Regions from separate parts of the Metabacillus herbersteinensis genome, predicted to be linked through region 1. Evidence: riboswitches for the same ligand, from Rfam matches in the RefSeq annotation. Region 1 holds a riboswitch; each other region holds the start of a gene.
What was found. A riboswitch is a leader RNA that binds a small molecule or an ion and turns the genes downstream of it on or off. The one in region 1 is predicted to bind S-adenosylmethionine.
Positions count from the first base shown of each region.

Region 2: another riboswitch for S-adenosylmethionine. It lies ahead of ACFFIX_RS07180 (YezD family protein); the one in region 1 lies ahead of ACFFIX_RS16180 (methionine ABC transporter ATP-binding protein).
Region 3: another riboswitch for S-adenosylmethionine. It lies ahead of mtnW (2,3-diketo-5-methylthiopentyl-1-phosphate enolase); the one in region 1 lies ahead of ACFFIX_RS16180 (methionine ABC transporter ATP-binding protein).

Region 1 covers NZ_JBHLVO010000014.1:100,801-111,502, reverse strand. The annotation lists gene ACFFIX_RS16205 (DMT family transporter) at 1-490, shown strand, start outside; gene ACFFIX_RS16200 (DnaD domain protein) at 923-1,891, shown strand; gene ACFFIX_RS16195 (AraC family transcriptional regulator) at 2,171-2,872, shown strand; gene ACFFIX_RS16190 (EamA family transporter) at 2,966-3,862, shown strand; gene csaA (chaperone CsaA) at 3,899-4,231, shown strand; SAM riboswitch class I at 4,631-4,743, shown strand; gene ACFFIX_RS16180 (methionine ABC transporter ATP-binding protein) at 4,968-5,990, shown strand; gene ACFFIX_RS16175 (methionine ABC transporter permease) at 6,004-6,654, shown strand; gene ACFFIX_RS16170 (MetQ/NlpA family ABC transporter substrate-binding protein) at 6,676-7,551, shown strand; gene ACFFIX_RS16165 (DUF4822 domain-containing protein) at 7,937-8,914, shown strand; gene ACFFIX_RS16160 (sensor histidine kinase) at 9,144-10,604, shown strand; gene ACFFIX_RS16155 (response regulator transcription factor) at 10,615-10,702, shown strand, end outside.
Region 2 covers NZ_JBHLVO010000004.1:60,237-70,938, reverse strand. The annotation lists gene ACFFIX_RS07220 (Rqc2 family fibronectin-binding protein) at 1-688, shown strand, start outside; gene ACFFIX_RS07215 (siroheme synthase domain-containing protein) at 697-1,197, opposite strand; gene ACFFIX_RS07210 (sirohydrochlorin chelatase) at 1,178-1,966, opposite strand; gene cobA (uroporphyrinogen-III C-methyltransferase) at 1,969-2,742, opposite strand; gene cysC (adenylyl-sulfate kinase) at 2,826-3,431, opposite strand; gene sat (sulfate adenylyltransferase) at 3,449-4,588, opposite strand; gene cysP (sulfate permease) at 4,630-5,697, opposite strand; gene ACFFIX_RS07185 (phosphoadenylyl-sulfate reductase) at 5,714-6,415, opposite strand; gene ACFFIX_RS07180 (YezD family protein) at 6,525-6,668, opposite strand; SAM riboswitch class I at 6,794-6,905, opposite strand; gene pyrE (orotate phosphoribosyltransferase) at 7,503-8,138, opposite strand; gene pyrF (orotidine-5'-phosphate decarboxylase) at 8,135-8,851, opposite strand; gene ACFFIX_RS07165 (dihydroorotate dehydrogenase) at 8,823-9,758, opposite strand; gene ACFFIX_RS07160 (dihydroorotate dehydrogenase electron transfer subunit) at 9,762-10,541, opposite strand; gene carB (carbamoyl-phosphate synthase large subunit) at 10,538-10,702, opposite strand, start outside.
Region 3 covers NZ_JBHLVO010000002.1:96,925-107,626, reverse strand. The annotation lists gene ACFFIX_RS03505 (hypothetical protein) at 1-310, opposite strand, end outside; gene ACFFIX_RS03500 (DUF3231 family protein) at 315-548, opposite strand; gene ACFFIX_RS03495 (Lrp/AsnC family transcriptional regulator) at 906-1,316, opposite strand; gene ACFFIX_RS03490 (MBL fold metallo-hydrolase) at 1,434-2,195, shown strand; gene ACFFIX_RS03485 (MFS transporter) at 2,515-3,747, opposite strand; gene ACFFIX_RS03480 (ROK family transcriptional regulator) at 3,973-4,965, opposite strand; gene mtnD (acireductone dioxygenase) at 5,158-5,691, opposite strand; gene ACFFIX_RS03470 (methylthioribulose 1-phosphate dehydratase) at 5,722-6,351, opposite strand; gene ACFFIX_RS03465 (2-hydroxy-3-keto-5-methylthiopentenyl-1-phosphate phosphatase) at 6,348-7,010, opposite strand; gene mtnW (2,3-diketo-5-methylthiopentyl-1-phosphate enolase) at 7,007-8,248, opposite strand; SAM riboswitch class I at 8,343-8,454, opposite strand; gene ACFFIX_RS03455 (pyridoxal phosphate-dependent aminotransferase) at 8,557-9,729, opposite strand; gene ACFFIX_RS03450 (carbon-nitrogen family hydrolase) at 9,827-10,615, shown strand.

The DNA.
Region 1 (10,702 bases):
TTATTTTGTTGTAGCAAAAGGCAATATATCTTCTTTGCATATCGATAAAGGTCTATTATGGATAGTTATAACGATGATAACATTCGCCATTATGATTATTATGACGAGACTTCTTTCTCATAGAGTAGATCCACTTACCATTACTTTATATTCAAATGTTGTAGGCTTGATTGTGTCGATTCCTTTTGCTTTTTTACTAGACACTCCCTTACAAATAAGCTCTAAGATGTCGGATTGGTCTTTTCTGATTGGAACTGCCGTTGTTGTACACGGTATAGCAACGTTGATTTGGAATAACAACATTAGACATGTTGATGCTTCAAAGGCTTCAATATTATCTAATTTAGAACCTTTTGTAGCAATGATAATGGGATTGATATTGCTATACAAACCAATAACTGGAGCAGAAATTTTAGGATCACTATTTATAGTGGGAGGAGTAGTACTATCTACGTATCAACAAAAAAAGCTAAATAGCCTTTCGAATTAACAAGACCTAAATCATAAAAAACTTTAACATAGCCTAAATATAAGAAGAACTATTTAAAATATTTACTCGGAGTGGACGGAGAAAGTGAACTATGTTAAGAGCAGACCATAACAGATTTTAAAATTGATGATTATCTACTGGATTTCTTTTTCAAATACAATAAATATAAGCTTCCTCTCTAATAGAAAAACCACTAATTATTGAACCTCATTTAGATAAGTCACGGTGAACCGTATCATAAGTAAGTGCGTTTTTTTTCTGAAAAACAGATACAGCACCTTTCCATTTAGTGTGGAAGGTTCTGTTTTGATTAGATGAACAACTGCTGCAAAATATTCACAATATTTTTATGAACATTTGCTACTCTCTACCTCATTTTTCCCTATATAGTCTATGAAAAGAATTTCCTTAGAAGAAGGGCAGTGGTGGAAGATGGCAAAATATCGAATGGTGCGGACTGATTTTTGGAAGAATCCGATTGTTTCAGAAGAGATGACCCCGGAGGATAAGTATTTTTACCTTTATCTTCTTACGAATCCACATACGACTCAAATTGGAATCTATCGAATTACGAAAAAACAAATGGCTTTTGATTTGGGTTATTCGATTGAGAGTGTTCATTCGTTAATGGAACGATTCATCAGTCATCACAAGTTGATTTGTTACAATCCTGAAACAAGAGAGCTCGCCATTAAAAACTGGGGCAAAGAGAACCTGCATAAAGGTGGGAAACCGGTCATGGATTGTATTTTATCCGAATTAAAAGAAGTCGAGGATACCTCGCTTATTCGGTATGTTTCGGAAACTATTCAAAAACCGGAAATTCGTAGCCTCTATGAATCTTTTTGTGAGCCTGAAAATGAAAATGATCCATATCTAGATAATGAATGTGAAGAATTTGACGATACGTTGCTGCATCGTTCTACGATACGTGGACAAAAAGAAAAAGAAAAAGAAAAAGAAAAAGAAAAACAACAACAAAAAGCTTTTAACCCCAATATAGAGATCAATCCAGATAAAGAGAATCAATCACAAAATCAAAAAACGAAAGATGTGAAAGAAATTGTTGAGTTTTGGGACAACAATGGATTTGGTTTTTCAAATCTGAATGGTAAACAGCAGCTGTTATCTTGGTTAGATTATTCTAGCTTTTTACAGCCGAAAGATGTGCTGTTAAAAGCGATGACGATTGCCTGTGCCAATAACAAGAGAAAGCTGAACTATGTTGTTGGGATCTTAAAAAACTGGGAAAATGAATCGTTATTGACTGTTGAAGATATTGATTTCTACCATGATAACCAAAAGCCTGTATCAAAGCAAAAGCAAATAACCGAATCGTTTCCGGCTGGTAGATCGATTCCAAGTGGATTTGAACTTAATTTAACGGCAGGTGAAGACTGATGAGAATTACTTAAAAAGCGTTATCAGGATGCTTGATGATGGCGGAGTGCATACTCAGGGGATACCGTCATTCAAGCTGTACAACTGGGAAGTACTAAAGATCCCATGCCTCACTACCCAAAATTTGTCGAAAATAAATCGACAAACTTCGGGCGGTGACCAGGCGCTTCTTATTAACAAGATTTAAATCAATGCTTGCTCCCTCTTTATTTAAATTCTTTATTACATCTTTGTTTAGAATTATAATATATCTTAAAGTAAGATTAAGGGGGGAGTAAAATGGAAAGTGTCAACCAAGTAACTTGTGAGAAAAGGTCCTATTCTAGGGAGTTTAAATCTCACCAACATGAGTTTGGCCAATTTCTATTTCCATTACAAGGCTCCTTAGATATACAAACGAAGTGGCAAGAGATAAATCTTAACTCAGATTACTGTTTTTATCTTCCTCCAAGGTTTGATCATAACTATCGATCAATAGACAGGAATGAATTTTTGATCTTAGATATTTCAACGCAATATTTACCAAAAGATACAAGCAGCATGTATTTGCGGTTGGATAAACAATGGGCTTCTATCCGTTATTTGCTATTGGAAGAGGCGAAGAGTAACGAGAACATATCCTCCTTGGTAGATTTGACTAGATATGTGACCAACAAACTTCAAATCTCTAAACCTCCTTCTATTGACTATATTCATAATCATTATAAGGAGCCAATTAGATTAGAAACTTTAGCAAAAATAGAACATTACCATCCAGTATATTATTCAGCATGGTTTAAGAAAAAAACCGGGAAAAGCCCAAAAATTTATATATCTGAACTTCGTTTGAGAGAGGCTAGACATCTAGTAATTGGAACAGAATGGTCCATGTCGAAGATTAGTGAGGAATTAGGTTTTGAGAATTCTTCATCGTTTACAAGGTGGTTTGTTAGTTGTGAGGGAATATCTCCACAAAAATATAGAAATCTTAATAATGGATAAAAAGGATATTAAACTTGGTAAAGAAAATTCACAAGAAATTTTCTATTATAAGTTTGAACATTCTTTTTATTTTTTTTTCTGGAGGTGAGCAAAATGAAGCGGAAATTGTCTCCTTTTTTAATATTACTTGCAGCAGTACTTTGGGGGACCACGGGCACAACTCAGGCACTTGCGCCGGAAACAGCACACCCGATTGCTATTGGGGCTACTCGCTTAGCGGTAGGAGGTATATTTTTAGTATTAATAGTTCTAATAATGGGGAAATTCAACTTTAAAAATTGGCCAATCAAGACAACCATATTGGCTTCTTTAAGTATGGCATTGTATCAACCATTATTTTTCTCGGCAGTTTCGATTACGGGAGTAGCCATTGGGACAGTGGTAGCAATTGGGAGTGCACCTATTTTATCCGGTCTCATAGAATGGCTATATTTAAAAATTCGTCCATCTAAAGTATGGTGGTACTCTACAATCTTATCAATTTTAGGTTGTCTAATGCTCTTTGGTAATAAAGAATCAGTATATGTAGACTCTGTTGGAATAATAATGGCTCTTGGGGCTGGGTTATCCTTTGCTAGTTATACTCTTATAAGTAGAAATTTGGTTAAAAACCATTCGTCATTATCAGTAGTAGCAGTTGTTTTTACTCTTAGTGCAATCTGTTTATCTCCATTTTTATTTGTTTTTGATATGTCTTGGGTAATGAGTTTTCGAGGTGTGAGTGTAAGTCTTCAACTTGGTATTATGGCTACTGGGATAGCATATTTACTTTTTGCCAAAGGTCTTACCCATGTCTCTTCATCAACTGCAGTTACACTTGCGTTAGCAGAACCATTAACAGCAGCATTATTAGGAGTTTTCATATTAGGCGAATACTTAAACATAATTTCTTGGTTAGGGATTCTCCTCTTAATGCTAGGAATCGGAATATTAATATGGTCGTCTAAAAATTCTAGTAGTGAAAAGGAACTTAGGATGGTCCAGAAATGAGTGACATTAAAATTGTAAAAAGGTGGTTAGCTCAGTATGGCAAAAATTGAAGACTTTCTAAAACTAGATATTCGTGTAGGAACGGTCATCAATGCAACAACTTTTCCTGAAGCAAGAATACCTGCTATAAAACTAGAAATTGACTTTGGAGAAGAGATTGGGATAAAACATTCTTCCGCTCAAATTACACGTAGATACGTTCCTGAACAACTTTGTGGACGTCAAGTGGTAGGAGTAGTTAATTTTCCACCCATGCGTATTGCAGGGTTTAAATCTGAGGTATTGGTAATAGGAGGGGTTCCGGAAGAGGGGGATGTTGTTCTATTAAAGCCTGATGAACTTATTAGGAATGGAACAAGAATCTCATAAATACATTTGAAGTGATTGTATTTAATAAAAAGTTAACTTACCAATGAATGATGAATAACCGTATCATAAGTAAATGAGGCTTTTATATCTGTGGAATAAAATTTGACCATTACTTACTATGCTCTAATAGAAATCACTATAGGTAGTTGCTAAGGATTAAATTGGATATATTTAACAAAAATTTATCACATAGAAATATGTGTTCTTCTTTACTAAACTTCAACTTTAAGTTTAGAGGTTTTTTACATAGATAATTGAGTTTGTGTTCTAGAATACTTTTTTGAAAAAGTTTAAGGCGTGTAAATTATGATAGCAATTATTGTTAATTCAGATTGTTCGGAATTAATTTGACATTAAGTGAATTAAATTATATAGTGGAAAACATAAATTAAATATAATTTCTTATCTAGAGATGTGGAGGGACTTGGCCCTATGATACCTCGGCAGCGGGTTTTTACCTTTTGTAAAAATACTGTGCTAAATCCAACGGACGTAAGTTTGAAAGATAAGAAGAGCCTTTACGAGATAATTAAATTAAAAGTTTACTCTTTTATTTATTTGCCTAAGTATATGCCTCTTCTGTCTAATGACGGAAGAGGCATTTTTCGTTTAGTAGGACTTATAAAATGTAAATTGGACAAATGGAATCAAGCAAGCTTTAGTTTTGAACAAACCTCTATGTTATACATCTCTGAAAATAAATTCTTTAACTTAAAATACATGGGGGGCGGACTTTATGATTGAATTTCAAAATGTTAAAAAATTATATGAAACAAAGAAACAAATTGTCGAAGCGTTGAAGGGAATTAATTTAACAGTTGAAAAAGGGGATATTTTCGGTGTCGTCGGTTATAGTGGAGCCGGAAAAAGTACGTTGATTCGGTTAGTCAACCTCCTTGAGCGCCCTTCAGAAGGACAGGTTCTTGTTGGAGGAAAGGCATTAACCTCTTTAAAACCGAAAGAATTGAGAGCAGAGAAGAAAAAAATTGGGATGATCTTTCAACATTTTAATCTGCTAAACTCCAAAACTGTTTTTGATAATGTGGCTATGCCACTCGTTTTATCTGGAACTCCCAGTAAAGAAGTCAAACAAAGAGTAGAAGAGCTATTGGAGTTTGTTGGCTTATCAAACAAATCAAAGAATTATCCAGAGCAATTATCTGGGGGTCAAAAGCAAAGGATTGGCATTGCAAGAGCGTTGGCCACTAATCCATCGGTCCTTTTGTGTGATGAAGCAACGTCTGCATTGGATCCTCAAACTACGAGTGCCGTATTGCAGCTCTTAAAGAAAATCAATAATGAATACAACATTACTATTTTACTAATTACACATGAAATGTCTGTGATTAAGGAAATATGCAATAAGGTAGCGGTGATGGAAGGTGGAAGGGTCGTCGAACAAGGATCTGTGCTTGACGTATTTTCTAAACCACAAACAGATATAGCTAAAAACTTTGTGCGAACGGTTATCCATGATGAAGTTCCACAAAGCTTTATTAAAAATAATGAAAAGGATGCTCCGGTAATTTGGAAAATTAATTTTGTAGGATCAACGTCAGGTAAGCCATTATTGTCAACAATTGCAAAAAAATATGATGTTCATCTAAATGTTCTATCAGCTAATATATCTGAGATTCAAGAAACTCCTTTTGGAAATTTAATTATTGAAGTGACTGGTGACAAAAAAGAGATCGATAAGACATTCCAATATATTAAAGACGAGGATATCCTCGTACAGGAGGTGAAGATAAATGGATAACACATTTTGGGGAATGGAGATAACAGCAGAGCAATTGTTAACGGGTTTTGGCGATACACTTTATACGGTGGCTCTTTCGCTGTTATTTTCCGGACTGATTGGACTTCCGCTTGGCATTTTACTTGTTATTACAAGGAAGGATCATGTTTTAGAAAATAAATGGATTTTTAATATTTTGAATCCAGTTATAAATATTTTACGATCTGTTCCATTCATTATTTTGCTCGTTGCACTCATTCCCTTTACAAGGCTCATGGTAGGAACAGCAATCGGTACAAATGCCGCTATCGTACCTCTTGTCTTTTATGCTGCTCCTTATATTGCACGTCTAGTCGAAAACTCTCTATTGGAAGTGGATAAAGGAATCATAGAGGCGGCTCAGGCAATGGGAGCGACGACATGGCAAATTATTTACCGCTTTTTGATTCCTGAGGGGCTTAGTTCATTAATTCTTACCTTTACAACTGCAACAATCGGTTTAGTTGGAGCCTCGGCTATGGCTGGTGCAGTTGGTGCAGGTGGTGTAGGGGATCTAGCTTTATCATATGGCTATCAAAGGTTTGATACGATGACAATGGTTGTAACTGTAGCAGCACTTGTTATCATTGTTCAATTATTACAATCTACTGGGAATATTGTTTCAAAAAAAATAAGAAGAAGATAACAACTATGGAGGGTAAGGGAAATGAAGAAAATTTTAGTATCAATACTGGTATTGGCGCTAGCTGCATTTGCAGTGGCCTGTGGAAATGGAAGTGATGAATCCGTAGAGGGTTCAGATGAACTAAAAAAAGTTAAAGTTGGCGTAAGTAGTGGGGATACTAGGATATGGGATTACATTGTTGGAATAGCAGAAGAAGAGGGACTGGATATCGAGCTTGTTAAGTTTAGTGATTATATCTTACCAAACGTTTCTTTAAACGAAGGGGAGATAGATGCGAATGCATTCCAGACAATTTCTTGGTTTGATGAGGCAGTAACTAACCAAAATTTAGAGTTAGAGGCTATTGGATCGACTATAATTGCTCCTATGGGTCTCTATTCTAAAAAATATACTGACCTTGAAGATATTAAAGATGGCGCTACTATCGCAGTTCCGAATGAAGGTACGAATTTTGGTCGAGCATTGTTGCTTCTTCAAGAAGCAGGTCTGATTACCTTAACAGAGGATTTTGAAGGAATTGGTTCTATAGAAAAAATTGCTACCAATCCAAAAAAATTAAAATTTGAAGCTGTGTCTGCAGGAAATACGCCGCGTTTCTTAGATGACGTAGATGCATCGATCATTAATAACAATTTTGCTGTTGAAGCAGATCTTATGTTAGAGGATGCTTTATTCCATGAAAGTGAAACTGCAAAACCCTATATTAATATCATTGCAGTTAAAAAGGGAGATGCTGATCGACCTGAACTGCAAAAACTAGTGGAAATTTACCAATCAAAAGAAGTGAAAGATTTTATTATGAAAGAATATAAAGGAAATTCGATCCCGACATTTGTGTCTTTAGACGAATTATTAAATTATAAAGATGCATGGACGAAACCTGTAGAAGGAAAATAATACTATACCACAGTGCCTGTCACTGCCCGAATGTTAATAACAGGGTGGTGACAGGCATCTTTTAAATAAAAATTAGTGAAAAGGAATACATTTTAATGTTGTTTTACTTAAGGTAAAGTGAACCTTACCATAAGTAAATGAGGTTTTATTAGACATTATTGTAAGATTGCGTGATCATTTATTTATAATAAATTTTTTTATTTTTCCTTCTAGAAGCACCGTATCGTATTTCTATAAATATTTAATTAACTTTTAATACTTTGTTAAGACATTGTTTCCAGGGAGTTAAGTATTAGAGGATACAATGTAATTAAGTCGACGAGAGTATTTAGTAAATAATTATATTGATAATAGTAGAAATGCTACAAAATTTGGAGGAAATAATATGAAGAAACTAATAATGTTATTATGTATTGCAAGCATGGCTCTAATTCTTTCAGCCTGTCAATCTGAACTAACCGAAAAAGTAAAAGCTGCAAAAGTGGAAAAAACAGAAATAAATGAACCTAAAACCGCAAAGCTAGAAAAGAAATCGGATGATAAGGTAACCACAGGGCAAGAAATGGCTAGGATTCTAAGTAGAACAAATTGGCAAGGAACAAAAGTCTATGATAAAAATAAAAATGACTTAACAAAAGAAAACGCAAACTTTATTGGTCTTGCGAAATATGACAATGAAACAGCCAGATATGAATTTTTCGATAAAACGACAAAAGAAAGTCGTGGGGACAAAGGAACTTTCTTTATAACTAATGATGGGAAGATTAGAGTATTAATTTCAGAATCAATGGGCTATCAAGCTATTGTTGAAATATCAGAACTTAATAAAGATATGTTCACCTATAAAAGAATGGGTAAAGATGCTAATGGTAATGACATAGAGGTGTTCGTTGATCATATTCCTTATAATGAAACAGAACTTTCCTTTACCGATCCAGATAAGACTTTGGAAAGTACTACAGGAGAAGTAGTGACATACGTTGATGGAGATAAAGTTTTATCTAGCACCTTATGGCAGGGAACGGTAGTGTTAGATGAACAAGGTAATGATGTTTCAAGCTATAATTCGAATTTCTTAAGTCTTGCAAAATATGATAACAAAACAAACAAATATGAATTTTTCGATGCAAAAACAGGGCAAAGTCGCGGCGATTATGGATATTACGATGTTGTTCATGGAAATAAGATAAGAGCACATGTTTCACATGGAATGAAGTATGGTGCAGTTCTTGAGCTTACAGAGCTTAATGAAAATAAATTCACTTATAAAAGAAAGGGGAAAGATAAAGATGGAAAAGAAATAACTATTACCGTTGAGCATATACCTTATAATGGTGATTTCAAGCTAAAATTCACTAAATAATATTCACTTCCTATAGGACTGAACAACATGAAGGTAAACAAGGAACGGTAATCTCCGTTCCCTTTTTAGTTTGGCTTTGTTAGTTATCCATACATTTATTAGTACTCTTTGGAAAATCTGTTATTTTACGAAACCGGCTTTTTTATTTCTTTACAAAGGAGTACTATTTTTTATTACTCTGTCAATTATTGAATTTACCATGAAGTTTTAACTGTTTAGGAGGGATTGCATGTCAATCCGTTTGAGAATGTTACTATCCTATACAGCCATGTTGGTTGTAACCATAGGGCTTTTTATTATTTGTGGATTGTTAATGATTTTAGCTATTACAGGAGATATAAGTAGTATTAAACATTTATACGCAAATCATTACACACATAAACCCATAACAGCTCAAGAAGAGAATGTATTTTTAGATTTGAAGTATTTAGCAAAAAAACAGCCAGATCGATTATTAGATAATAGTTCTCTAAAATCATTTGATGAGAAGTTAAAATACGTACCATCTGCCCTTGTTATCCGAAAAGGGACTCAAATTATTTATAAGACTGATAAGCTAATATCCATTAAAAGTGCAGACGAACTCCCTGCCTTCGAGCCTTCAAATATTCAAGTTAGGGATACTATTAGTTACGGGAAATATTATTTCTCTTATGTGAAATTTGACTTTTATTTTGCTGATCAAGAAAAAGGCAGCATCTTTATTATTAAGAAAGTTAGTCCATATGTAGCATTATCGAAGAATCTATTTCCTATTTTAATAGGTGTGTTACTTATTTTATTAATCATAACGAATGGTATTCTTCATTACTTAGTTACGAGAAGTATTGTAAAACCCTTGTATTCATTGAAACTTGCGTCAGAAGAAATAAGGGATGGGAACTTAAATTATAAAGTGACAGCAAGAACAAAGGATGAGATTGGACAATTAAGTATGGCATATGAAGAAATGCGTCAAAGGTTAAAAGAATCAATAGATTTGCAGCTAAGATATGAAGAGAATCGAAAAGAACTTATTTCAAATATTTCTCATGATTTAAAAACACCTATTACGGCTATAAAAGGATATGTAGAAGGGATTAGAGACGGAGTTGCTGATACTCCTCAAAAAAAGGACAAATATCTTTCAACGATTTATAGGAGAGCATCAGATATGGATTCTCTAATCGATGATTTATTTCTTTTTTCAAAGCTAGATTTAAAAAAGATTCCATTTAATTTTGAAGAAATAGATATGGTTCGTTACATCAAGTACTTTATTGAAGAACTAAGCTGGGATTTTGAAGAACAAGGTATCAAAGTACAAAGCAATGTTGATCTGGATAGCCATGAGTTCGTGATAGCAGACAGAGAGAAATTAAAGCGGGTTTTCGTTAATATTATACAAAATTCCTTAAAACATATGAAAAAGAATGAAAAGATTTTACGATTTTCAGTAGCAAACAGAGGTAAGCATATCGAGATTGAAATAAGCGATAACGGAAATGGGATTGAACCTGCCGCTCTACCTCATTTATTTGATCGCTTTTATCGCGAAGATAATGCCAGAAATACCTCAACAGGTGGAAGTGGACTTGGATTAGCCATTGCCAAACAAATTATTGGTGAGCATGGTGGAGAAATTTGGGCAACAAGTGAAATTCGAAAAGGAACGAATATATTCTTTACACTTCAATATGCCAAAAAGTGAGGTGAGTGAATTGAAAAAGATTTTGATTATTGAGGATGACCCGAGCATTGGAGAACTTCAAAGGGATTATCTTGAAATAAATGGTTTTAACGTCGAAT
Region 2 (10,702 bases), on a different contig from region 1:
AGTGATCAATTACTATGACGAAAGCGGTGGATTTGTTACCATCCCTTTAAGCACATTGAAAACACCCTCTGAAAATGCCCAGAGCTACTTTCAAAAGTATCAAAAAGCAAAAAAATCAATTTCCTTTGTTGAAGAGCAAATTCGATTAGCAGATGCTGAAGTGGTATATTTCGATGGCTTGCTACAGCAAATGGAATCAGCCGCGCCAAGAGATATTGAGGAAATACGTGAAGAATTAATTGAAGGTGGGTATCTTCGACAAAGACAAACAAAAGGAACGAAAAAGAAAAAAGTCTTAAAGCCTGTTCTTGAGCATTATCTTTCTAGTGACGGTATGGAGATCATTGTTGGCAAAAACAATAAACAAAATGAGTTTTTAACAAATCGTGTGGCTGCTCGAGATGATGTGTGGTTTCACACAAAGGACATCCCCGGCTCACATGTTGTTATTCGAAGTAAAACACCTTCAGATGAAACGATATTAGAAGCTGCTAATCTTGCTGCCTACTTTAGTAAGGCAAAAAATTCAAGCTCAGTGCCAGTAGATTATACGGCAATTCGCTATGTAAAAAAACCTAGTGGATCAAAACCGGGCTTTGTGATTTACGACAATCAACAAACTGTTTTTGTTACACCAGATGAAGATTTGGTGTTTCGCTTAAGAAAAGGAACTTCAAAAGGTGTGTAAGTGCACCTTTAAAAGTTCCTTTTTTTATTTTGCCGTTCTTCATACATTCTGTTGAGCTCACTAATAAATTCTTCATCAAATTGATTGCCAATCTGTTCACATATTTGCTTTGCAAGTAATGGACTTGCGCCATTGGTTGAAACAGAAAAGGTGAGTCTTCCCTTAGTTACAAACTTAGGGATCGTTAAATTGCCTTTTTCTGCTGAACTTACAACATTTACAAGCTGGTGCTCACTTGCTTTTTCTGCAATCCACTCATTAATTTCGGGGTGATTTGTGGCAGCAATAATAATCGATGCTGAATTTAAATCTTCAATCGTGATTTCTTTTTGCTCCCATTGAATGACCCCAGTCTCTGCTAGTTCCTCAATTTCTTTCGATGCCTCAGGACTTACAACCCTAATTGTTGCACCCTCGTTTAAGAAGGTCTGAAGTCTTCGAGTGGCAATTTTACCACCCCCGACAATTAATACCTTTTTATCGGTAACATTAATATGCAGTGGTAACATCGCACTTATCTCCCATAAACGAAAACTGTTCCTGCTTATTTTGAAGGGCCTCTTCTACTCTTTCAAGAAATACATCAATCAATGACGGATGTGGAGCAAGATAAGCACAAATAGAAATGTCACGATTTTTCCAATCATATTTTTTAATCGCCGTATCAATCTCTCTTTTTAATACTCCCGTAAAAAGTAAATAAGGAATAATAACAATTGACTGAACATCTGAATGATAAATTTCTTCTATGAAGGATTCAAATTTAGGCTGAGCAGCTGTTAAGAAACAAGCGTGAACAGCTGATAAATTAGAATTAGTTTGTAGTGACGTTGCGATCGTTTTTAAATCTGTTACAACCTCGGAATCACTACTTCCTCTTCCAACAATTATTCCGGTCGAAAATGAAGAAAGGGTTGTGACTTCTTTTATTTTATCGATGAGGATGTCCGTCATGTTAGGATGAACACCAATCGGTCTTCCATAGGTAAGCTTAACGTGCGGATAGTTTTTAGCAACATGTCTTACTTCCTTAGGAATATCCTGTTTGGCATGCGCCGCTGTTAAAAGTAGAAGCGGGACAACCGCAATATGTGTTGCACCTTTGTTCACACAATTTTTAAAGCCATCTTCTATTGTAGGTGAAGATAATTCAAGAAAACTAATTTCTTGGATCGATACATTTACTTTCGGTTTAACACTCTCAATAAATTCGATGGCTTCTTGACATGCTTTAGGTAATCGACTTCCGTGACACACATACAGTACGGCTTGTTTCATAATTAAAGAGCCTCACTTGTCGCTTTTTGATGAAGCATTCCTTCATACCAGCTAATTTGATCTTTTAACCTGACAACTTCACCTACAATGATCATACAAGGATTTGTCAGCTTTTCTTGGATCACTAGATCATAGATCGTACTCAATGTCCCAGTTATTGAACGCTGGACATCTGTTGTGCCCCATTGAATAACGGCCACTGGTGTGTTTTCACTTTTGCCATGCTTGATTAATTGTTGACGAATATAGGGTAAGTTGTTAACTCCCATATAGATTGCTAACGTATCAATCCCTTTTGCTAGTGACTCCCATTTAACGTCCTCGGCCTCATTGTCTTTCCGATGGCCAGTTACGAAAGCCACACTTGCACTTAAGTCCCTGTGAGTTACAGGAATACCAGCATATGCTGCAGCCGCTATTCCTGAGGTAACTCCGGGGACAACTTCAAAGGGGATTTTATTTTTGGCTAATGCTTCGGCTTCTTCCCCACCTCGACCAAAAACGAACGGATCTCCACCTTTAAGTCGTGTAACAACCTTGCCATCTTTTGCATATTTAACAAGAAAATGATTAATTGTTTCTTGTTTCATCGTATGATAGTTTGGGAGTTTTCCACAATAAACGAGGTCAGCACCCGGTTTCGCATACTTTAAAATTTCTTTGTTAATAAGTCGATCATATAAAATGACATCTGCTTTTTCAATACATTTTAGCGCTTTTATCGTTAATAATTCTTCATCACCAGGGCCTGCTCCAACTAAATATACCTTTGCCATTAACCTCACCTCTTTACAACCTTTGAAAAAGTTTCTTGTTCTTGTAAAACAAATCCCGTACTTCCTCAGCAGGCTGTAAAACTTTATTTAACTTTAATCAGCTGCTTATTTTCTAAGTACTTAATAATTATTTTAACAGATTCTTGGATTGTTTGTGTTTCAGTATTAACGGTTAAGTCAGGATTAATTGGTGCCTCATATGGTGAATCAATCCCAGTAAAGTCTTTAATTTCGTGATTACGGGCTTTTTTGTATAAGCCTTTTGGATCTCTTTTTTCGCACTCATCTAATGAACATTCTACATAAACTTCAATAAACTCATTTTCCTCAAGGAGTTGCTGCACTTGTGCTCGATCTTCACGGTATGGAGAAATAAAAGCAGTTATCACCACTTGACCACTGTCTACAAATAGTTTTGATACTTCACCAATTCGACGGATGTTTTCTTTTCGATCACTTTCTGAAAAAAAGAGATCTTTGTTCAAGCCATGACGAATATTATCACCATCTAAAACGTAAGACTCAATTTCTGACTCAAACAGTTGTCTTGATAATGCGTTTGCTAGTGTGGATTTCCCGGATCCAGATAGTCCAGTAAACCATAAAACATAACTACCATGATTATTTTTTTTTCGTCTCTCCTCTTTTGTAACAGAAGCATCATGCCATACAATATTATTTGCACTCATTCTCAAAATCCCCTTCCTTATGACGTCACAGTTTCTTTTAGACCTTCTATCAATACTTCAATCACTTCTTTACGGCTGAATTCACTTGGAGGAATTTCACCGTTGCGAAGCATTTCTCTAACCTTCGTACCACTTAGAATAACGTGATCACTTGCGTCATGTGGACACGTTTTAGAAGAAGCCATCGCTTCACATTTCGTGCAATAAAAGCTATGTTCAAAGAAAAGTGGCGTAATTCCTATTTCTTCTGCTTGAAAGTTTGAGAAAATCTTTTGCGCATCATACGTCCCATAATAATCACCAACACCTGCATGATCTCTTCCAACAATAAAGTGAGTGCATCCATAGTTTTTGCGGACTAGTGCGTGAAAAATGGCTTCTCTTGGCCCTGCATATCTCATGGCAGCAGGGAATACTGCAAGAAATACGCGATCTTTTGGATAATAATTGGCTAATAGTATTTGATAGCTCTTCATTCGAATATCTGCAGGAATATCATCTGACTTTGTTTCACCTACAAGTGGATTCAAAAATAATCCATCTACAGTTTCTAATGCCGTTTTTTGAATGTATTCGTGTGCACGATGAACAGGATTTCTCGTTTGAAATCCAACAATCTTTTTCCAGCCAAGGTCTTTGAATGCTTCTCTTGTATCTCTAGGGTCTAAATAATATTCAGGAAATGGCTTAGGTGGACGTTTTACTAAGGTAATCTGCCCACCTACATAGTAATCTCCACGCTCTAGTAATTTTTTCACACCTGGATGGTTACGATCGTCGGTTCCATATACGCTGATTGCTTCTATTTGTTTATTAGGCTGATAGATTTCATCAATTACGATAGTACCGTATGTAATTGACTTGTTAACCAACCTTACTTCCTCTCCAATCTTAATTTTTGAACTCTCTAACTCGCTAATTGGCAGCGTAATTGGAATGCTCCAAACTGTGCCATCATGTAATCTCATACTCTCAACAACACTTGAATAGTCATCCTTGGTTAGAAATCCATTAATTGGACTGTAGGCACCGATCGCAATCAGCTCTAAATCACTTAATGCAATCGAATCTAATTCAACTTCCTTTTCAATAGTTGAAACTGATTTTCCCAAAAATACTTGTTGTACTAATTCTCCACCATGTGCTTGTAAACTCATTTCTTTTCCTCCTATACTCATCTTTATACTTGGTTTAAAACTTAAATTCCTCCACCATCTTCATGTACAGTCCGCTTTTCTTGTTTCGTACCCTTAATTAAGCTGATTGCCCCTATTGTCGCAAGCAACAAACTCACTAATACAAAAATCGTATAAAGATCGCTCTCTATAAACAGTTTGACAAGAAAGTATGACATCGTAAGCGAAACTAAAGGAGAGATAATCCAAATTTTCAACATATTTTGGACAACCTTCTTTTGGAATACGTTTCTCCCGTTTTTAGCAATGCCAATACCTAAAATGGATGAAGTAGTAATTTGTGTTAGAGGAACAGGAATGCCAAAAAGTGAACTGATGATCACTAAGCTAGCTCCCGTACCAGAGATTAAAATTCCCTCGGTTTTTGAAAATTTGGTAATCTTTTTTCCATTCGTTTCTAATACTCTCTTTCCAAGTAAGACAGCACCTAGTGCAACAAATGCTCCGCCAATCCATGTTCCATTTGTGACGTTGATCATTCCTGCACTTACTAAAGGACCAATGGCATTTGCAACATTGTTCATCCCAGCTGAAAATGCTTCTAAAAACCCAACAAATATAAGTAGATAGGTGAGAATCTTTGCTTCTTTACGAACTTTCTTGTTTCCTTGAAATTTATAAAGCAGTTTAACAAACAAAATTGAGATGAGAAAAGCCGCGATAGGTGTAAGCATCCAAAACATGACAATCCAAAGTAATGATTTAACAAATAACAGATTATACGCAACTCCCACACCTACAACCGCTCCAACTGTCACCTCACTTGTAGACAATGGAATTCCAATTAGATTTGCTAAAAACAAAGAACATGTAGCTGAAAAAAGGATAATAATGACCACTTCAATGGACATTAGTCTTTCTGGAACAATACCTGAACTGATTGTTTTAACAACTTCTCCTCCACCAATAACAGCACCTAATAAAACCCCTACTCCACATAAAAGTAATGCATACCTTGCTTTTGTAATGGCTCCAGAGCCATATGCAACACCCATAGATGCCGCTGCACCACTTGCTCCAATGTTCATTGCAAAAAATAGACTGATTGAAAACGCAATGATCTCTAGCATCTACTCACCCTTCCTCCTATTGATGGAGGCCACATTCTGTTTTCATTTGTCCTGTCCATCTTCCTGCTCGTAAATCACTTTCATCAAAAGCAGGCTTGGTACAGTGGAAACACCCAATACTAGGGTATCCTTTGTCGTGTAATGGATTGTAATCGAGATCGTTTTTGTGAACATATCTCCATATTTCCTTCCAAGTCCAATGGATAAGCGGACAAATTTTTATGGACTGAAATCGATCATCTTTGTTTATAAAATTGACTGATTTTCTTGTTTCTGATTGCTCGCGTCTTAAGCCAGAAATCCAGGCAACAGATCCACTTAATGTTTCTTGTAAAGGCAAGATTTTACGAATTTCGCAGCATGAATTTGGTTCTCGTTCCCAAAGTTTTTCACCGTATTTCTTGGCTTGTTCCTCTAAAGTTAACTTTGGCTTTTTAAGCTCAATCCGAAGAGATGGATACTTAAGTTTCACCTTATCAATTAACTCGTACGTTTCTTTGAAATGGACATCTGTATCTAAGAAAACGATCTTGGCATCTGGTTTTACTTTTGCTATTAAATCAATTAACACAATTCCTTCTATCCCAAAACTACACGCATACACAACATTTTCACCGTACTCTTGGTACGCCCAGCTTAAGACATTTAATGCACCCTTATACCGATCATCGAGATCAAACTCACCCTCAGGGGGACTCCAAGTTTCATACGTTAACATAGCTTAAATCACCTCTTTAGCATTTGTTGTTAAAGAAAAAACGACTATACCGATCGTTGATTTACAACGAAAGATAAGATCGCCTCTAGTTTGTCTAGTCAGCATTTTTTCACTTTAACCGTACTTTTTCATTTTTCTCAAGCTGAATTACTTTTCCATCTTGAATGACAAGCGTAATGGATCCATATTTCATCGTGTTTAGCATTTCCTTTAGTTTATTCGCTACAGCATCAAATTGCTCTTCGTTCCCCATATAACTCCCCCTAAAAAACCTACCATGCTTCTAAAGAGATGATCTTCTCTTAAACTAGGAACTTATGAATAGAACTCATAAACGAAAAAATTCTCTCCAGAATGGAAAGAAGTAGGTATGGATATACCTTATCTTTCAAAATGGGCTTCATTTTGCTGGAATTAGCACCTTACTGAAAAATATCAGCAGGTTGCCGGGTTTCCTCGGGCCAGTTCCCTTCACCACTCTTGATAAGAAGTTATGCTATTATTTTCAAATTTTAGCACAATTCAAACAAAAGTCAACCCGAGTTTACTGATAGGATTAATATTTATTTTAAAATGGGAAAAATTACCCAAATTTCTTCCTGCTTATTGACAAAGTTACCCTTGAAATTTATAGTAAACCAAACCTTTTATTCCTAGATTTGTTATTTTTTTATTTTAAAAAGTGGAACTTTTCTGCATTTTGAACGTTTTATATGTAAGACTACCTTTAAGATATAGAGGTGATTAGCTTGGATTTATACATAAAGATACTTAGTTCTATCGTGGGGATTTACTTTTTTTGTGTAGGACTTGCACATTGCTTGACGTTTAGTTCGAACAAGGAATTTTTAGAGGATTTGAAGAAATCTGTCACTGGTCAAATGTTTTGGTTTTCTATAACTGGTCTACTTTTTTGGAACTTCTTACTACTGATACGGATACCAGATACAAAAGTGAAGCTAATCTATCACACTAGTTTTCTCTTAATAGGTCTAATCGGGTTTGGCTTATCTGTATTCATTTGGTTCATTTAAAGAAAAGGAATAGAATAGACGGTTTAATGTCTCCTCTACTCCTTTTATCCCTTTTAAATAGTCAGCATCCAGTTGTCGCTAGAAGGATCTTCTCGCCAATTCTTTAGCTTTTGTACATCCTTTTCTGAAACATAACCCTCTTCTACTGCTACTTGTATTAAGGCTTCATAATCACTTAAGGAATGGGCTTTAATGTTAGCTTCTTCTAGCAATTCTTTTCCAACTGAAAGTCCATATGTAAAAATGGAGACAACACCAAGTACTTCACAGCCTTCCGCTCGAAGTGCTTCAACTGCTGTGATCGCGCTCCCACCTGTTGAGATTAAATCCTCAACGACGACAACCTTTTGGTTTGGCAATACTTTGCCTTCGATTTGATTCCCTTTTCCATGACCTTTTGCTTTACTGCGTACATAGCACATCGGAAGGGATAAACGATCGCTCACCCATGCTGCGTGAGGTATTCCTGCTGTTGCTGTTCCGGCGATTATCTCCACATCGGGAAAATGTGTCTCTATTAGACTCACTAGACCTTCTGCAATGACATTTCTAATTTCCGGATATGACAAGGTTAATCGGTTGTCACAATAAATAGGAGATTTTATGCCACTTGACCATGTAAAAGGGTTATTTGGCTGTAAATAAACCGCTTCAATTTGTAAAAGTTTTTTTGCAATTTCTTTTTTCATGAAGTAATACCCTCCCACATTTTCTTAACCATCTTGTATGTTTCGTAAGGATCATCTGCACCCGTAATGCTTCTTCCCACAACAATTGCAGTGGACCCAAGCTCTCTCGCTAGTTCAGGAGTAGCGATTCGCACTTGATCGTTGGCAGCATCGCCCTTTATACGGATTCCTGGGGTTACTGTTATAAAATCGGAGCTGATTTGCTGCTGAATAAGCCTAACCTCATGTGAAGAGCAGACAACTCCATCAAGACCACTTTCAAAAGCTGTTTTTCCATAATGAAGCACAACATCCCTTAACTCTTCATTAATTAATAGCTCATCCTTAACCATCTCTTGAGTTGTACTTGTAAGTTGAGTAACCGCAATGCAAGCTGGTCTTACTTTTCCTGCTATTGTTCCACTTTCAAGACCTTCAATAGCTGACTCCATCATAGAACGGCCTCCTGCGGCGTGAACATTGACAAGGTCTACATCGAGTTTTGCTAGTCCATGCATCGCCTTTTTAACAGTATTCGGAATATCATGCAGTTTTAAATCTAAGAAAATTTTATGACCCTTTTCTTTTAAGTCATCAATAATAGATGGTCCCTCTTTATAAAAGAGCTCCATTCCCACTTTCACATAAAGTGTCTCACTTTCAAAAGAGGATAAAAATTGATTGACTTTGATGCGCTCAGAAAAATCAAGGGCAATAATGAGCGGTCTTTCGATCATATTTCCAGCTCCTTCCGACAATTTCTGAAACGTGGTCAAACCCAAGTTCCTTTAATCGTTCCGGCAATGCATCAATAAGCTCAGGGCAAATAAATGGGTTAACAAAATTTGCTGTACCAACTGCAACTGCCGAAGCCCCGGCATACATAAACTCAATGACATCATCCACCGTTTGAATGCCACCCATCCCAATGATTGGAATATTCACTGACTGACTTACTTCATAAATCATTCGAATCGCAACTGGCTTAATTGCAGGACCAGAAAGCCCGCCTGTTTTGTTTGAAAGAATTGGTTTTCCTGTTTTTAAGTTAAGACGCATGCCTAGCAGAGTGTTAATCATCGTTAAACCATCAGCACCTGCTTGTTCAATAGCTTTAGCAATCTCAACGATATTCGTTACATTCGGTGAAAGTTTCACATAGACGGGTACTTCGGAAACATTTTTTACTGCTCTTGTTAGCTGTGCAGCTATTTCTGGAACGGTTCCAAATGCAATGCCACCTGTTTTTACATTCGGACAGGAAATGTTTAATTCAATTGCATGTACATTTGGTGATTTACTAATTTCCTTGGTTACTTCTACATAATCTTCTATTTGTGAACCTGCTACGTTTGCGATGATTGGCACATCGAACTGCTCTAGCCACGTGAGTTCATTTTCGATCACTTTTTCAAGACCAGGATTTTGTAGACCGATCGCATTTAACATTCCTGCTTCCGTTTCTGCGACTCGTGGTGTTGCATTACCAAAACGAGGTTCACTTGTTGTTGCTTTAATCATGATTGCGCCAAGCTGACTTACATCATATATATTTGCATACTCTTTTCCAAAACCGAAGCATCCTGATGCAGGCATGATTGGATTTTTAAGACTCAAACCTGGTAGTTGAACATTTAACATCTCTTAAATAACCACCTCTCCGGCCAAAAATACAGGACCATCGCTGCAAACTTTTTTATAACTTGTACCATCTGGATCAGCTTGTGTATGACAAACACATGCAAAGCAAGCGCCAATTCCACAGCCCATGCGTTCTTCTAAAGACAGATACATAGGTTTATGAGAATATAACGTTTCAAGCGCACGCAACATAGGCGTTGGTCCACATGCAAATGTCGTATCAAACTCTAACTCATAATTAGTGATTAAATCTGTTACAAAACCTTTGCTACCATATGTTCCGTCAACAGTTGTTACATAAGTTTTACCTAACCGTTTAAGTTCATGTTCTAAAAACACAACATCTAGGGTTTCAAAGCCAATAACATGTTTAACAATTACTCCCTTTTCAACTAACCTCTTTGACAATTCTAGTAAAGGCGGCACACCAATACCTCCACCCACTAAAAGTGCGGTTTGACCTGCTTTCAATTGTTCAGTAGGAAAACCATTTCCAAGTGGTCCAAGAACATCTACATTATCGCCAGGTTTTTTAGCAGAAAGAAGCTGAGTGCCAGCTCCTTCTGCTCGGTATATCATTGTGAATTGATTTTTTTCTTTGTCAATTTCAGAGATACTGATCGGTCTTCGTAATAAAGGCGCTGAGCCTTCTGTTACTTTTAAATGAACAAATTGACCTGGCTCACTCATTTCTTTAACGAGCTCACCTTCAACTGTTAACTGAAAGATGTTTTTTGCTATTCTCAGTTGGTTAATCACTGTCATGAGCTCTTTTTTGATCACGCTAGACTCACCACCTGCTGCTTTTTAACTTTAGGCATTGTTTCAGTTGAAAATGTCATCGATTCGAGTACTGCTAATATTGCTTTAGCCGTATCCAGTGATGTTAAGCAAGGAATTCCATTCTCTACGGATTCACGACGAATTTTAAAGCCATCTCTTGC
Region 3 (10,702 bases), on a different contig from region 1:
AAATAGTGTCGATGATAAGATTGGAAATCATATAAGTGAAAAATTTTCCGTAGGTTAGTTTTAAAATCCACATTGAACCAATCAAAAACGGACCCCATATTAAAAGGAATTCCCCTATTAATTTAGGATGGAGTTTTTGATAAAACCACCACCAACTGTGCTTTCTTGCAATGTAACTTTCGAGTATTACAACACAAGAAATAAACAAACTAGCTGGTAAAAATTTCTTTATTTCTTTTTTTCCCAATAAAGGAACTGTTATCCAAGGCAGAAACAACATGGCTATTAATAAAAATTTTGGATGTCTCATCTACTCAACCCACTGCCAAATCTTTTCGGTCAGGTGCTGAAGGTTGTTTTTCGAGCCACCCATTATCAATCATAATATTTGCCCCATCCTCTGCTAATTCTCCGACTTCTATGATTAAACGACTATAAGCTGCTGATAAATCTCTTCTAGCTGCTCCTCCCATACTTGCACCATAATAGCCAATCCCTGCATTGTTCAATGCTGCGGTATGAAAAGCATTCTCTAGAACAGCACGAATATCAGGGTCTTCTACATCCTTTAATAAATAAGAAATCGTACAAATCCCTAACGAATCGTTTAAATATGAACCCCATAAAACAACCTCCTTGTATTCAATACATCAAAGAGTAATATTCCCAAGTTTGGAAATAATATAGATGAACAACCAACAACAATACATCAACAAAAGGTCTTAGCTGATTACTAGCTAAGACCTTTTGTTTATCTTCAATTATGTTCATTTAAGTGGCAGCCTTAGAAGAGAGTCTTAAAGAAAATATTTTTAGAAAAAGCAGCGGAAGTTCCGTTGCTTTTTACGCAATTGCCCCCTATAGTTTAAGTGTGTTTATTCACAAATATCCATTTTATTGATGCACTATTTATTAATAACAATCGATAATTTATAGTTTGCATGCTTGTTTAAGTCTTCCAAAAATTTATCTAATACTTCATTAGATGGAAATTTGCATTCGAGAAGGTAACAACCATCTCCACTGATTTTATAGTTATGTATTATGTATTGTTCTTGTGTTTTTATGAACGACAGATAAGGTAGATGATAAGTGCTTTGTGTAATGATAGTAATAATAGCATGTATAAAACACCCTAATTTAACTTGATTAACTTTAATGGTATAACCCTCAATCACTCCATTATCTTCTAATTTAGCAACTCTAGATGCGGCTGCTTGTCCAGTCAAATGGACTTTCTCACCCAATTCTTTCATAGTGATACGACTGTTTTTGGATAGTTCATCTAAGATACGCATATCCGTGCTATCTAACATTTATTCAACTCCTTTCATTAATCAAGTCAAACTGCCAAAAGACTTGATTTTATCTATGTAATTGTTATTTGGTCATAGTATAAACTATACCTAGATCAAAAAAAAGGAGTTGTAAATATGAATATAGAACAAATTCGAAATGCTACACTAGTTGTCGAATATGCAGGGAAAAAGTTTTTAGTTGACCCATTTTTAGCAGAGAAGGGGACTTACCCACCTTTCCCAAATTCATTAAGACAAGATCAATATAATCCTTTAGTTAGCTTACCAACATCCATTGACAATATTATTAATAATTTAGATGCTGTCATTGTAACTCATCTACATTTAGACCATTTTGATGATGTTGCCAAAGAGGTATTGCCAAAAGATATAAAAATGTTTGTACAAAATGAAGAAGATGCTACAGAAGTTAGAAATGCTGGTTTTCAAAATGTAGAAGTTTTACAAGGAGATACAGTCTTTGAAGATATTAAGTTAACTAAAACTAAAGGCGAGCACGGAAGAGGAGAAATATTAAAACTTGCTGGTCTAGTGTGTGGCGTTGTCTTCAACCATCCAAATGAAAAAACTTTATATGTGGCTGGAGATACTGTTTGGTATGAAGCTGTTCAAGAAGTAATCGATACACACAAACCAGAAATCATTGTTGTAAATGCTGGAGACAATCAATTCCTAGAAGGCGGTTCTCTCGTAATGGGGAAAGATGATGTTTATGAAGTGTATAAGGCTGCCCCTAATGCAAAAATTATTGCAAGCCATATGGAAGCTGTAAATCATTGGACATTATCAAAGGAAGAATTAAAAAGATTTATTTATGTTAAAGGAATCTCCTCAAATGTTTTAGTTCCTGATGACGGAGAATCATACACATTTTAAGATATAAAACGGACAAACATTGTAGTTTTAATTTTAAAGGAGAGGATAAATAAGTATGTTTGTTAAATCTCTCTATTAATTGCAACAAAAAAGTGCACAACTCCTCCTTGAATTAGTGCACCTTATTTATATACCTTATTCAACTATTAGCTGGTTTAGTTTAAGAAGAAAAAGGAGTTGCTTCGGCAACTCCTTTGTTCAATTCTTGCACCCACTAACTAATACAACATGAACTTCAACTAATTGTGTTCGACTGAATCTGTCTTACAGTTTTGAAGTATTTATTTATGCAAGATAGCTTATTATAGAAACTCCTAGATTAAATTGCTGTAGAGTTTTTATTTTCCCCCCTTAAAAAATCCTTTTTTTTCATCAAGACATTTAATTTTTCTGAACCTAAGAGCATTGCTGTAACAAAAACAACAATAAAAAACGGGAAGATTCCTATTGTAGAATGTGATGCAATGAAACCAAGAAGAGGAGGCATGAACATGCTACCTGTATAGGCAACAGCCATTTGATAGCCCATAATTGTCTGTGAATGCTTATCCCCAAACCGTGCTGGTGTTTCATGTAACATGCACGGAAATATCGGTGCTAATCCTAATCCAATAGTGATAAAGCCTACAAGTGAGAAACTGGATGGCAATGGTAATAATAGAAGTACCGCACCAACTGATGCTGTTATTTGCCCTACCCGAATGAGAGTACGGTTACTGACCTTTAAAGTAATAAAGCCTGTAATAAATCTGCCGATTGTTATTCCTGCGTAATAGAGGGAAACCCATTGTGCAGCTACCGCTACGGGTAACTCCTTAACATTTACCAGAAAGCTACTTCCCCATAGGCCCATTGTTGCTTCAACACCACAATAAAACAAGAAAGATGTCAGAGCTAGCTTAACTCCCCTAATCTGCAAAGGTTTTACATTTTTATCATCTTCAACAAAAAAAACACTGTTTGAATCTTCCGGCTCTTCACTTAAAGTGACATTGCTTTTTCTTGCGACCTTGTCCCATAAAGGCAGAGTGCAGAAAAGGATTACAACTAATGCGAACTGAATTCCAGCAATAGCAAGATATCCATGTCTCCAAACATTTTGCCCCGAAATAAACTGGGCCATAATGACGGGGCCAAGAGTAGCTCCAACTCCCCAGAAACAATGTAGCCAACTCATGTGGTGTGCCTTGTAATGTGTAGCAACATAATTGTTTAATCCTGCATCGACAGATCCTGCACCTAATCCAAGTGGTATGGCACATATAATTAACCAAACAAGCGATGGAGCAAAAGTGAAACCTAGCAGAGCCCCAGCAGTCATTAAGCAACTGACAAATGTGACATTGCCAGTTCCGAACCGTTTAATTACAGTTCCACTTGCTAAACTGGAAATAATTGTACCAGCTGCTATCGTCATAAAAAGTAAGCCAGCAGTCTCAAGTGGTGCCCCATATTCTAATTGCATCACAGGCCAGGCCACTCCCAACAATGAATCAGGTAAGCCTAAGCTGATGAAAGCCAAATAGATGATTACTAAAAAGAATGTAGCCATATATGTAAACCGCCTTTCATTTTTTATTTCGGTGTTCTAGTATACTTCTAATTCGTTTTACCCCATTCTTAACGGGCAGTAAGAGCACCAACTCAAAATTCAAGATTCATAAAGAAGTATAGAAGATAGATGGGGGTAAACTGCCCTTTAGTCCGGTAAGTTTCGTTACCATTCAGTGGAGGATGAAAAAAACCCACTGAATGAAGCCTCACTTTACCTGCTTGTTCAAGTGAACATGAGCTCAAGTCCAAGACCTTGTAATCCATATAGATAGTCTTGTTTCCAATCACTCATTGTAATCTCTGGGAGATGTTCTACTGGAATATATTTTGAGCTTCCTAATGCAATTCGGTCTATTATTAATTTGTTTACTTCATCATTGCAAAAAATGATCGTATGAGGGTTAATGATAGCTACAAAAGAAGCTACTAATCTGCTAATTGCATCAATCTCATATTCCTCACGGATAGTTGTTTTCTTAGGTCCACGTCCATTTTCCAAAGCTTGCAGAAAATTTCGGTCATCATACTGAGGGACGAATGAAACCTCCCCGGAGAAAAAAGTACTTCCTCGGACCACGTCTCCATTTATCAAAATTCCTGCACCTGGGCCATTTTGACCAGAATACAAGTATATAAGGGATTGATTTTCTTTAATTCCCCTATTATTTTGATATCCAAGAACTGCAGCATTCATATCGTTCTCTACTACCACAGGTATAGAAAAACGATCCTCATAGTAACCTTTTAAATCAAGATTTTGAAAATGCTCGTAGCCTGGTATATAAAAAATTCTGCCATTATCAACCGAACCAGGCACGCCAATTGCCATAGAACTGATCTTCGGATATTGAGCAATTATTTCTTCAATACACTTGGTTAATAAACTTAGATCATCATCTATTAATACACTTGACGTTTTTCCTTGTTCCTTCACTTCACCCAAACAATTAAAAATTGTATAATTTGTCTCTGAACTCTCTAAAAATATTGCCAAACCTAACATATGCTCCGGATTGTATGCATATCGTTTTGCTCTTCTTCCACCACTAGAATCATCGAGACCAACTAAAACAAGCTCCCCATCCTTCTCCATTTGGGCTAGGAATTTACTTATTGTCGGGAAACTAATTTCCAATTTACGACTTAGTTCAACTTTTGTTGCATTCCCTAGTTCTAAAAGAGTTGTACGAATACCACGTAGGATTACCTTCCTCATAGATTTTGGAGTAGCAATTAGCTCACTAACAATGTCCACCACCTAACATAACAATATACTTATTAAACTTCTTTAATAAGTTACGATGATAATATATCATATTCAATTTTTGAAAACAAAGGAAATTTAAAATATATGTCATAAAAAAACAGGCCTACACTCACTATCGTGAGTAGGCCTGTTACTTTTTTATTATGCTTGCACTTCTTCATTATCATAAATCGGTACCCAGCCCTCGCTCGTTACAAAAATTCGGACTGCGACAACTTTGCGATCACTCTGCAAGGTAAAGTAATGACGAGTGTTTTCTGGTACGGAAATTAAATCTCCTGGGTTTAACTCAACATCAAAGAACTTCCCATCTTTTCCTTGAATAACGAAAATACCGTGACCACTTACAATAAAGCGAACTTCATCATCTGTATGGTGATGCTCTTGTTTGAAATTTTTTAATAATTGATCTAAATTTGGTGTTGAATCAGATAACGAGATAACGTCCTGTGCTTGGTAGCCACGTCTTTTGGAAATATCGGCAATTTCTTCTTTAAATGCGTCTAAAATTTCTTGTTTGTCTTCATCTGATAGTTGAAATTTCTCGTGTAAGCTTTCTGGGAGCTTTGCTAAGTCCCATTGCTCGTAAATGACCTCTTGTGAGTCTAAAAACGCTGCAACTTCCTCTTGTGTAGTTAATCTTTCGCCAGTTTCTTGAAAACGTATTGTCGCCATTTTACTTCCTCCAATGTTTTTTTTATTTTTTTAGTTCTTAACCAACAAAGTTTGATAACTTAAAAGTTTCAAATGATATGAAAATAAAAACTCGCACGCTTCTAAGTATTTTTTCGCCTCTAATGCATCGCGTCCCCAGACGGTAATTCCATGATTTCGAATCAGTACGGCACCAGCATCTTCATTTACATATTCCGAAAAGGCTTCCGCAAGAGTTGGAATGTGTGCATAATTGGGGATGATCGGAATCCTAAACTCTGCATCCTCTTCCCATAATCCAAACGCTTTGATAATTTCTTGACCCTTAAAGGTAATCTCACCTTGATCGCCATAGAGCTCTGAAATTACATTATTATCAACAGTATGAACATGAAGGCTACAACCAGCATTCGTTTTGTTATACACTTCAACATGAAGAAGTGTTTCCGCGGAAGGCCTTAGATTGGTTTCTCCAACTGCTAATCCATCACTATCTACTAATAGGAAATCTTCACTAGTTACTTTGCGCTTATCCTTCCCACTTGCTGTGACAAGAAAGCTTAAAGGCTCTGAATCTACCTTTATTGCAAGATTTCCACTCGTGCCCGGAAACCAATCTCTTTCAGCTAGCTCTTTCTTCACATCTGCCAGCAGCTGCCAACGCTCCTCAATCAAACTCATGCCCCAACCCCCTTTCGACTTTCCAAAATTTCAATGACATCGTGAAAGGTTGTAAAACTCTTGTGTGGTAAATTCAAAGATTTACATTTATCTAATAAATAGTCTCTCGCAATGACGAAATCAGCTAATTTTGCAGCTTGCAAGTCTGTGACTGAATCGCCGATAACAATCTTCTTTTGATCTTGATCAACTAGTCTTCTAATCAATGAAGGCTTACAGCAGCCACACTCATTCACACAGTTTGCATCACATGGATTTGGCCACTTAATCAAAATTGTCTCACCGGAAAAGTCAGCTACATTACAATAAATATTGCTCTCATCAACCAAACCTTTTAGAAGAGGGTATACAAAAAAATCAATGCCTCCACTCACAATGTAGAGTGGCAACTGCTGCTCTTTCGTGTAGTTTATAAAGTCCTTAAAGCCATCTCTAATTTCAGCGTGATTTAGTATATAATCTGTAATCTCTTCTTTTTTTGAGGTAGGCAACAATGAAAACATGCTTCCTACTCCCTCACGAATTGAGACTTTTTGAGCGAGAATATCGTCCTTTAATTGCTCCCACTGAGGCGGCGCAAATCTTTTCATGATTGCGATAATGTTGTCGCTGGTTGTAACCGTTCCATCAAAATCACAAATAATCACTGGTCTGGTCATACTGTTACCTCTGAGACTCCCCATAAATCTATTGCTAGCTTTAAATCTTCGTTGTCCTTTGAAGCATTAGTTAGCGTTTTCCCGTCAAGAGTTGCATCAATTGCTGCACGGAAAGCCCGACCACCACCCGCTGCACCGTTTGGATGACCGTGAACTCCTCCTCCAGCATTTATTACACAGTCAATGCCAAAATCTCTAACTAATAGGGGAACTAAGCCAGGATGAATTCCAGCAGATGGCACGGGGAAAGTTTGTTTGTGCTGATCTTTACTCAAGCTATCCTCTGCAATTTTTAAAGCTTCGTCCCTGTCTAGTGCAACACTTCCGTAGGGTGATGGGAATAAAGTAAAATCTGCACCGGCAAGTCGAACTAATTTCCCCAATAATAATGAGCTTGAAAAACCGTATAAAGCTGAAGAAGTGAAAGCTCCACTAACCGCTGGATGTGCCATAATTGGAACCCGAATCTCTTCATCTTCAGCTAAGCTTTGCAACACATCAAGTCCATAAGCAAACACGTTAAAAAGAAGAACATCTGCTCCTAGTTCGACAGCACGTTTTGCTTTTTCTTTAAGCTCAAATGTTTTTCCTGACAAATTCACAGCATATAACGCTTTGTGACCTGTTTGTTCAAAAACTTCATCTAAAACCACGCGACCCACTTTGATTCGTTCTTCAAAAGGTGTGAGTAGATTTTCAAACAAAATTTCATCGTCTTTGATTAAATCAACGCCACCTAACGCTTGCTGCCTTAACTGATCTTTTAAGTAATCTAGATCTCTCCCGATTACCCCTTTAAAAATGCTCATTACCAATGGACGATCATACACACCTAGCTTTTCACGAATTCCTCTAATTCCAAATTTCGGACCAGGAAATGCTTGCTTTAATTCGCTAGAAAACTCAATATCTACTAATTTCACTTCTCCATCAAGTGAAAGCTTTCCGAAAATCGTCGTTAAAATGGCTGGAAGATCATGACTAAAGTTTAAGCTTGGATATGAGATCTTTACTGTCCCTCTGGTTACTTCTTTGCCTAAATAGGTGTTCACTTTTTCTGAAGAATCGAGCTCTTTTACCTCAAGTACTTGACCTTTATGTTTTCTTAGCTGTTCTTGATCGAGCTGTGGTAAATCAGTCCAGGAACCAACCGTTAATCCAAGTGCGATGCCTTCAGCTTTTTTCTGAAGATTGTGTTTCGCATCATGAATTAAGTATGTCGCAATCACTTCGCTCATGAATAAAACCTACTTTCTTGTTAGGGATTTAAAAACAAAAAACGGACTCCCTCTACCAATAGAAGGAGCCCGCAAGCATATGTACTCTGGGTAATCCTTATCCATCAGCTCATGTGCTGCAAGAATTAGCACCGTGCTTAACCATCTCTGGTAAGTCGGTTGCCGGGTTTCATAGGGCTAGTCCCTCCACCTGCTCTTGATAAGAAGTATCGTGATTATTTAATTAGACAATTTTCATTGTCACACTATTCGCGTAACTGAAATTACTTAGGATTATGACAGAATTCTTTTCCACTGTCAACAGTGTTTTAAAATAAATTCAATGCTTTAATTCGATCTGCAGCTTCCTGCAAACGCTCCTCAGAAGTTAGCAAACCAACGCGGACATAGCCTTCCCCAAATTCGCCAAAGCCAATGCCCGGTGCAACGACAACATGTGCTTTTTCAAGCAACGTATCTGCAAATGTCTCAGACGTAAATCCGTTAGGTACAGGTAGCCATGCAAAAAATGAACCTGGTGGCGCCTCTACCTTCCAGCCAATTTCTTGGAGTGCATTTATAAATACATTTCTTCGCTTTTCATAAAGAGACACAAGCTCTTTCACACAATCTTGTGAGCTAAGTAACGCCTGTGCTGCTGCTTCTTGGACTGCACTGAAAACACTCACAAACATGTGGTCTTGAAATAGATTAATTGCTTCGATAACAGATTTGTTACCTACTGCAAAACCAATCCTCCAACCTGCCATGTTGTACGTTTTTGACAATGTATAAATCTCGATCCCTATGTCTATAGCACCTTCTGTTTGTAAAAAACTAATTGGTTGTTTTCCATCAAAACCTACCGCACCATAGGCAAAGTCATGTACTACACATATGCTGTTTTCTTTTGCGAAAGACACAGTTTCTTCGAAAAAAGCTTCTGTAGCAGTCGCACCAGTTGGATTGTTTGGATAATTTAAAAACATCAATTTTGCCTCGTCAACTATATCCTGTCTTATATCTGTATAAACAGGTAAAAATTCATTCTCTTTTTTTAACGGCATAAACTCCATTTTTGCTCTAGCCATTTCGACTCCTGACCAATAATCGGGATATCCTGGGTCTGGAACTAATGCTACATCGCCTGGGTTTAATAGACATTGTGGAATCTCAACTAATCCAGCTTTTCCCCCAAATAAAATCGCAACTTCACTAGTTGGATCCAGCTTCACACCATATTCTCTTTCATAAAAAGTCGCGACAGCCTCTTTCAGAAAAGCTTGACCACGAAATGGTGAATATTTGTGATAGATTGGGTTTTCTACAGCTGTCTTCATTGCTTTGACAATATGTTCAGGAGTTGGTTGATCTGGGTTACCTTGTCCTAAATTAATCACATCATGTCCTTGTTCAACGATTGCGTTTACTTTTGCAACAAGCGTAGCAAAAAATTGTTTTGGTAATGATGATAAAAGTTGCGATTGCTCGAAATGTTTCACGTTTTCCACCTTCTCAAAAAATTCTTGAAATTCTAATCACAAATCATATATTGTTAGTAGCAACATGTAAAGTATCTTTTTAAAAAGAGGTGTAAAGATGAATCTAGTTATAACATGTATTCAACTTGATATAAAATTTGGCGACCCTACCTTTAATTATCAACAAGTTAGTCATTTAGTAAAGGATGCAGTCGAAAAAGAAAATCCAGACGTGATTCTGTTACCAGAGCTTTGGACAACAGGGTATGATTTAACGAGACTCGATGAAATTGCTGATCACGAAGGCTTAAAGTCACAGCAGTTTATCTCTGAGTTAGCTAAGGAATATAACGTGAACATTGTCGGCGGGTCGATTGCAAAAAAAAATCAAGATGGTGTAACCAACACAATGTATGTTGCAAATCGAGACGGAGAACTCGTTCATGAATACAGTAAGCTCCACATTTTTAAGCTGATGGATGAACACCACCACCTCATAGCTGGTAAGGAAAAAGGCTTATTTGAACTTGCGGGAACAAAAAGTGCCGGCGTCATCTGCTATGACATTCGCTTCCCAGAATGGATTCGTTCCCACACAACACGTGGCGCAGAAATTTTATACGTTGTCGCAGAATGGCCACTTGCTAGGCTCTATCATTGGCGAACACTCTTACTCAGCCGTGCAATTGAAAACCAATGCTATGTTATCGCATGCAATCGATCAGGCAGTGACCCAAACAATGTTTTTGCTGGACACTCCATGATTATTGATCCATGGGGAGAAATCCTTGCAGAAGCCGACGAAAACAGCGGTTTTATCTCCGCTTCCCTCGATTTACAAAAGGTAAAAGAAGTTCGAAAACAAATCCCAATCTTTGAAGATCGGTTGCCAGAGTTTTACGATTGACAACAAGCTCTTGTGTAAAATGTTTTTATATAAATTTAAAAAACATATTGACAATTCTAAAATAATATTGGTAAGATTCTCATCAAG